Halioglobus japonicus: one gene and its partner. The protein of the gene in region 1 interacts with the protein of each later gene in a pairwise test. Links are inferred from orthologs where the notes say so. Each region holds a gene or a part of one and is shown in the gene's direction. Other genes may lie near its edges.

Region 1 (3,314 bases):
ATTCAGGTGAATCGTGAGTTGGACGATCTGCGTGATCTGCTCGACGGCGCGCTCGATGTGTTGAGAGTCGGCGGGCGCCTGGTCGTGATCAGCTTCCATTCGCTGGAAGATCGCATGGTCAAGCGCTACATGCGCGATATGGCTCGCGGCGAGCAGTTGCCTCCCGGCGTTCCGGTCACCGATGCGGCACTGAATCGCCGTATGAAGTTGGTTGGCAAGGCCGTGAAGGCCAGCGCGGATGAGTTGGGCGAGAACGTCAGGGCGCGCAGCGCGGTCATGCGTGTGGCGGAGAAAATCGCATGAGCCCGCGAGTCAAAGGCAAGAAGATGATGACCGCCGCCGTGAGTGGGCAGGCACCTGCCCGGCGTGCACCGCTGTTCTGGGGCAATTTGGTGCTGGCCGTCCTGGTATTGGGCTCAGCTTTTGCCGTAATTCATTCAACGCACGCCTGTCGTGATCTGTATACCCACTTGCAGGCGCTGGAGGCGCGTCAGTGGCATCTGCAGGAAGACTACGGACGTCTGCTGCTCGAGGAGAGCACCTGGGCATCACATTATCGGGTTGAGAAAGTGGCGCGATCCGAGCTGAAAATGGCTGAGCCTGATCTGGCTCGCTATGAAGTGGTGGGTCGATGAAAACGGCCAGGAAGAAGTCTGTGCCTGCGGCGATCTCCATGTGGCGCCTGTATCTGGTTGCCTTTGCGTTGCTGTGCATGGCGGTGGTGCTGATTGGGCGGGTGCTGTCACTGCAGATTCTCGATACAGAGCGCGGCTACTCGTTCCTGCAGAATCAGGGGGATGCTCGCTCATTGCGCAGTGCCGAAATTCCCGCCTATCGCGGTGTGATTACCGATCGCCACGGCGAGCCTCTGGCGGTAAGCACACCGGTGGTGTCTATCTGGGCCAATCCGCGTCACCTGGATAGAGAGCGCCTGCCCGAACTTGCCGCAGCATTGGGGATGAGTCTGTCCTCCCTGCGCGAGCGGGTGGCGAGGTATGAAGGTAAGCAGTTTATGTACCTGGCTCGTCACCGCGTACCCCATGAGGCGCGCGAGATTCTTGCCAAGCGTATTGCCGGTGTTTATGGCGAGCGGGAATACCGCCGCTTCTACCCCGCAGGTGAGGTGGCCGCGCAGTTGGTGGGCTTTACCAACCTGGACGATGAAGGCATTGCCGGTATGGAGGTGGCTTATGACGAGCACCTTCGCGGCGTGCCGGGCAAGAAGAAGTACATCAAGGATCTGAAGGGGCAGATGGTCCGCGATATCGGCGTCGTGCAGCCTGCCCGTCCGGGCAAGCCGCTGCGCTTGAGTATCGACCTGCGCTTACAGCATCTTCAGCATCGCGAGCTGGCCAAGGCCGTGACGGCAGCGGGTGCAGAGAGCGGCACGGTGGTGACGCTGGACGCGCATACCGGTGAAGTTTTGGCCATGGTGAACTACCCGGTCTTCAACCCCAATAGCCGCAAGAACATGAAGGGCGGAACCACGCGCAACCGGGCGGTAACGGATACCTATGAGCCAGGGTCGACCATGAAAACCCTGACGCTGGTGGCCGCCCTGGAAAGCGGCCTATATACCACCGAGACCATGATTGATACTTCGCCCGGTTGGATTCGGGTGGGGCCAAAGACCTATCCAGACCCGCGCAACTATGGCGATATCAGCCTCTCGCGGGTCATCGAGAAATCCAGCCAGGTGGGCGTGACCAAGCTGGCGGTCGAGCTGGGGCATGAGCCTATCTGGGAAGTCTTTAGTCGCTTCGGTATCGGCCAGCCCCTGGGTACAGGCTTCCCCGGCGAAAGCGCAGGCCTGCTGCCAAACCGCCCGCGCTGGTATTCGACCGAGAAAATTTCCCTGGCCTTTGGTTACGGCATTACTGCAACACCTTTGCAATTGGCCCGCGCTTACAGTGCCTTCGCCAATAATGGCGTGATGCAGGAAGTGTCCTTGCTGGCCCACGATGGTGTACCCGAAGAGGGTGTACAGGTGGTAAGCCCCGATGTGGCCGCCCAGGTTCTGACAGTATTGGGGCGGGTCACCGGTGACAATGGTACTGCGCGCAAGGCGCGTGTGGCCGGTCACCAGGTCGGCGGAAAGACCGGTACGGTTCACAAGGTGGGTCCGCAGGGGTATGTCGACAACGCCTATGTGGCGCTGTTTGCCGGCGTTGCACCGGTCGACGATCCCCGGGTGGTCACCGTGGTGGTGATTAACGATCCGCAGGGCGAATCCTACGGCGGTGGTGCTGCAGCAGCGCCGGTCTTCTCCGCTGTGACCCAGGGTGCGCTGCGCCTGCTGGGTGTGACTCCGACTGAACTGCCCGAAGAAGTGGCCGTTGCCGGCGCCGGGCGCGGAGGTGCAGCGTGATGGCGCTGGCTGAGCTTATTGCAAGCCCTGGCTGCGAGGGTGGGGCAACTGCGGTGCGCGGCATTGAGCTGGATAGCCGTAAAGTCCAGCCAGGCGATGTATTTCTGGCGATGCCGGGCGAACTGCACGACGGCCGGCAGTTTATTGAGCAGGCTGTGGCCAACGGCGCTAGCGCAGTGATTGCCGAGCCGCCGGTGGCCGGTTTTGTAGATGCAGTGCCGGTGCCGCTGGTTGAGCTGCCGGAATTGCAGCAGGAGTCCGGTTACCTGGCGGCGAGATTCTTCGGTGAGCCTTCAAGCGCGTTGCACATGGTGGGCGTCACGGGTACCAACGGTAAGACCACAACCAGTCGTCTGGTGGCGCAACTGATGAGGGCGCTGGGTAAACCCTGTGGCGTGATTGGTACGCTGGGAGCAAGCCTGGAAGATGGCGTGGCGCAGGGCGGTAATACCACGCCGGATGCCGTGTCACTGCAGCGCCAGTTGGCGGCCTGGGTCGACGAGCAAGTGCTTGCCGTATGTATGGAAGTGTCTTCGCATGCGCTGGTGCAGGGTCGGGTGAATGGCGTGGCCTTTGAGACAGCGGTCTTCACTAATCTTTCGCGCGACCACCTCGACTACCACGGGAGCATGGAAGCCTACGGGCGGGCCAAACTGGCCTTATTCGACACCGACGGCCTGCGCCAGGTGCTGGTGAATGCAGATGATCCGTTCTCTGCCCGTATTCTTGATGTCATAGGGCCTGACGTGCAGGCCTACCGCTACTCCTTACAAGACGCCTCCGCTGACGTTGTCATCGAGCAGACAGGCTTTGCGAATGGCCGTGTCCATGGCCGTATGCGCACGCCCTGGGGCGAGGGTGACTTCGCCAGCCCGTTGGTCGGTCACTTCAATCTCTCTAACCTGGCTGCTGCAGTGGCAGCGGTGGTGCTGGAGGGAGAAGAGCT
Region 2 (3,318 bases), 3.5 Mb from region 1 along the record:
TGATCGACAGGTTGGTGTTCATGCTGCGCTCAGCGTCCGGTGAAATCAGCACCAGGCATTTGCCGGTAATACCTTCCTCGCGCTCGCCAGTGAGCGCATGGTCGACGCCCGCCGCTTCCAGGTCGGCGATATAGATATCGCCATCGGCGTCGTTGGCCACCTTGCACGACATGAAGGTCGGCTTGCCAAACTGGGCAGTGGCAATCATTGAGTTGCCCGCACTGCCGCCGCTGGCATGGCTTGCCTTGACCAGATGCCCTTCGAGGTGGCCCAGCAGTTCACTCTGGCGGTCGGCGTCGACCAGGGTCATCATGCCCTTCTCGACGTTCATGGCGGCCAGTTCGCTGTCCTCAACCTTGATCTCGGTGTCGACCAGGGCTGCGCCGATTCCATAAGCGGCATATTTTTTCATGGTTACATCATCCTCAGTAAGTTCAGCCGGGTATTATCCGGATTCGTTGATCTATTGAAAGTGGGCTGGTGTACACTCCCGACCCATGGTTAAAACTCGCCGTCTGCTCTTCAAACTCTTTCTCGTGGCCCTGGTTGTCGGTGTCGGCTTCCTGATTTACCTCGACGCCCGTATTACCTCCACGTTTACCGACAAAATGTGGGAACTGCCCGCCAAGGTATACGCCCGCCCCCTGGAACTGTATGTGGGGGCCGAGCTGACCCCGGAGGACCTCGCCTACGAGCTTGAGGTGCTGGGCTACCGCAAGGTGCGTCATGCCAGCGGCCCCGGGCAGGTGGCGCGCAATCGCAATCGCTTTGAGGTTTATACCCGCGGCTTCGATTTTCCCGGTGAAAGCGAACCCGCCCGGCGGGTCACGCTCGATCTTGGTGCTACCCGGCTGCAGGGTATTACCAGCAGCGGCGCCCCCGTCGATCTCATGCGCCTGGATCCCGTTCAGATCGGCGGTATTTATCCTTCCCACGGTGAAGACCGACTGCTGATCCGACTTGCTGACGTGCCGGATGCGCTGTGGCAGGCGCTTCTTGCCGTGGAAGACCAGGACTTTTATGAGCACTGGGGGTTCTCGGTCTCAGGCATCGCACGTGCGGCCCTCAGCAACCTGCGCTCCGGTCAGGTGGTGGCGGGTGGCAGCACGATTACTCAGCAGTTGGTGAAGAACTACTACCTCACGCCAGAGCGTACCCTGGTGCGCAAACTCACGGAAGTGATCATGGCGGTGCTGCTGGAGCTGCACTATGAGAAAGATCAAATTCTCGAGAGCTACCTGAATGAGGTGTATCTGGGACAGGAGGGGCCCCGGGCGATTCACGGCTTTTCCCTGGCCGCCCGGCACTATTTTGATACGCCACTGGAGCAACTGGGCCTGCATCAACAGGCGTTGCTGGTGGGAATGATTAAAGGCCCGTCGCTCTATAACCCGCTGCGCAATCCCGAGCGAGCGATGAAGCGCCGCAATGTGGTGCTCGATGTCATGGCCGAGCAGGGGGTGATCTCTGATGAGCACGCGCTGGTGGCCAAGGCCATGCCGCTGGGGCTCAACAACGCGCCGCGCATTCGCAACAGCTTCCCCGCCTACCTCGACCTGGTGCGTCGGCAGCTGCGCCGCGACTACCGCGAGGAAGACCTGACTACACTGGGCCTGAGCATATTTACCGCCTTTGATCCGATTTTGCAGCGCAAGTTGGAGAGCAGTACTACCAGCGTTCTCAGGGCCATCGATGGCAAGGGCAGTCTGCAGAGTGCATCGATTGTCACCCGCTTTGACAGCGGTGAAGTCGCCGCGCTGGTTGGTGGGCGCAAGGTCAGTTATGCGGGGTTTAATCGCGTCCTCGACGCGCGCCGCCCGGCGGGCTCTTTGTTGAAACCTGCGGTTTACCTTACCGCGCTGGAGCGCCCGCGGGATTACTCCCTGGCCACCCTGCTGGCGGATGAACCGATCAGCGTGCCGGTGCGCGGCAGCGACGACTGGCAGCCGCGAAATTTTGATCGCCAGGCCCACGGCCAGGTGCCGCTGTATATGGCTTTGGCGAAATCCTACAACCTCGCCACGGCAAGTCTTGGTCTTGAGCTGGGTATTGAGAATATTGCCGATATGCTGGCCCGGCTCGGGGTTGAGCGGCCAGTGCCCCAGGTGCCGGCGCTGACCCTGGGTGCCGGCGAGTACTCACCGATGGATATGGCCGCCATGTACCAGACCATTGCGTCCGGTGGGTTCCGCACTCCGCTGCGCAGTATTCGCGATATTGTCGATGCCCGCGGTGAACCGCTGCAGCGCTACGACCTGCAGTACGAGCGTGAGGTGAGCCTGCAGGCGGTCTACCTGCTGCAATACGCCATGCTCGAAGCCATGAAAAAGGGCACGGGCCGCGGCGCCTATCGCGACCTGCCAGCCAATATGCTGGTGGCTGGCAAGACCGGTACCACCAATGATGGTCGCGATTCCTGGTTTGCCGGTTTCTCCGGGGATCTGCTTGCAGTGACTTGGATGGGCCGCGACGACAATGGCGAAACAGGCTTGACCGGCAGCAGTGGCGCCCTGCGGATCTGGTCGCGCTTTATGGCGGGTGCTTCCCAGCGGTCCCTGGCTTACCGTATGCCCGAGGGTGTGGAGGTCGATTGGGTGGATAGCAGCAACGGTATGATTACCGGCGAGGGCTGTCCCAACGCGGTGCAGATGCCGTTTATTGAAGGCTCGCAACCGCGGGCGCATACCAACTGTGCGCCGCGAACGTCACGCATCAAGGGCTGGTTCCAGTCCATTTTTGATAACTAGCCCGGGGCCGCTGGCTTGTGCGGCCTGTTCGGTTACACTGCATGGCCACTACCGCCTCTTTGGAGTTTGCATTGCGCCACCCTGTCGTTATTGCCCGCGTATTGCTGGGAGCATCTATTGTTGCCCTGGCTGCCTGTGGCACCAACCCGTATTCCCTGCCCAAAATTGAGAGTGGCGAGCCCAGTTATGAAGACACCTCGCCTCCTGAGGCGCCTGAGCCTGCGCCGACTCCGGCGCCGGATTCAAGCACGGGGAGTGGTGGCCACAACGTGTTGATTGACCGGGCGGTGCAGGCGCGCAGCAGTGGCGATGCCGATAGGGCACTGGGGTATTTGCAGCGTGCCCAGCGCATCGATCCCGACGATGCTGAAATTTATCTCGAACTGGCGCGCACCCACGCGGTACTGGGCAATACTGCCCAGGCCAAGGCGGTGGCCGAGCGCGGCCTGCTGTACTGTTCAGGAAGTCGTCAGTGCAATGCGCTTGCGGGGTTTGTTGACTGAGCCGCCAGGTTCAGTCCGAACACACCACATCAAAACCATTGTCGCGGGGCTCAAAAACTAGGTGCTGG

The links.
Region 2: the proteins of BST95_RS17535 (region 1) and mrcB interact in binary tests that used the Escherichia coli proteins (3 or more experiments, as listed by UniProt). The link is inferred for Halioglobus japonicus from one-to-one orthologs.

Annotation. Positions count from the first base shown.
Region 1 is NZ_CP019450.1:3,735,573-3,738,886, reverse strand. Bases 1-2,999 are described here. They hold BST95_RS17535 (peptidoglycan D,D-transpeptidase FtsI family protein), read left to right. Parts: upstream 1-631; coding sequence 632-2,368; downstream 2,369-2,999. Other genes in these bases: BST95_RS17530 (UDP-N-acetylmuramoyl-L-alanyl-D-glutamate--2,6-diaminopimelate ligase), read left to right, coding at 2,368-2,999; ftsL (cell division protein FtsL), read left to right, coding at 300-635; rsmH (16S rRNA (cytosine(1402)-N(4))-methyltransferase RsmH), read left to right, coding at 1-303. Outside these bases: more of BST95_RS17530, read left to right, coding at 3,000-3,314. UniProt on the Escherichia coli protein: Essential cell division protein that catalyzes cross-linking of the peptidoglycan cell wall at the division septum. Required for localization of FtsN.
Region 2 is NZ_CP019450.1:204,960-208,277, reverse strand. The notes cover bases 120-3,122. They hold mrcB (penicillin-binding protein 1B), read left to right. Parts: upstream 120-497; coding sequence 498-2,747; downstream 2,748-3,122. Other genes in these bases: BST95_RS01020 (tetratricopeptide repeat protein), read left to right, coding at 2,789-3,122; BST95_RS01030 (adenosine kinase), read right to left, coding at 120-412. Also shown: more of BST95_RS01030, read right to left, coding at 1-119; more of BST95_RS01020, read left to right, coding at 3,123-3,250; BST95_RS21210 (ATP-binding cassette domain-containing protein), read right to left, coding at 3,261-3,318. UniProt on the Escherichia coli protein: Cell wall formation. Synthesis of cross-linked peptidoglycan from the lipid intermediates.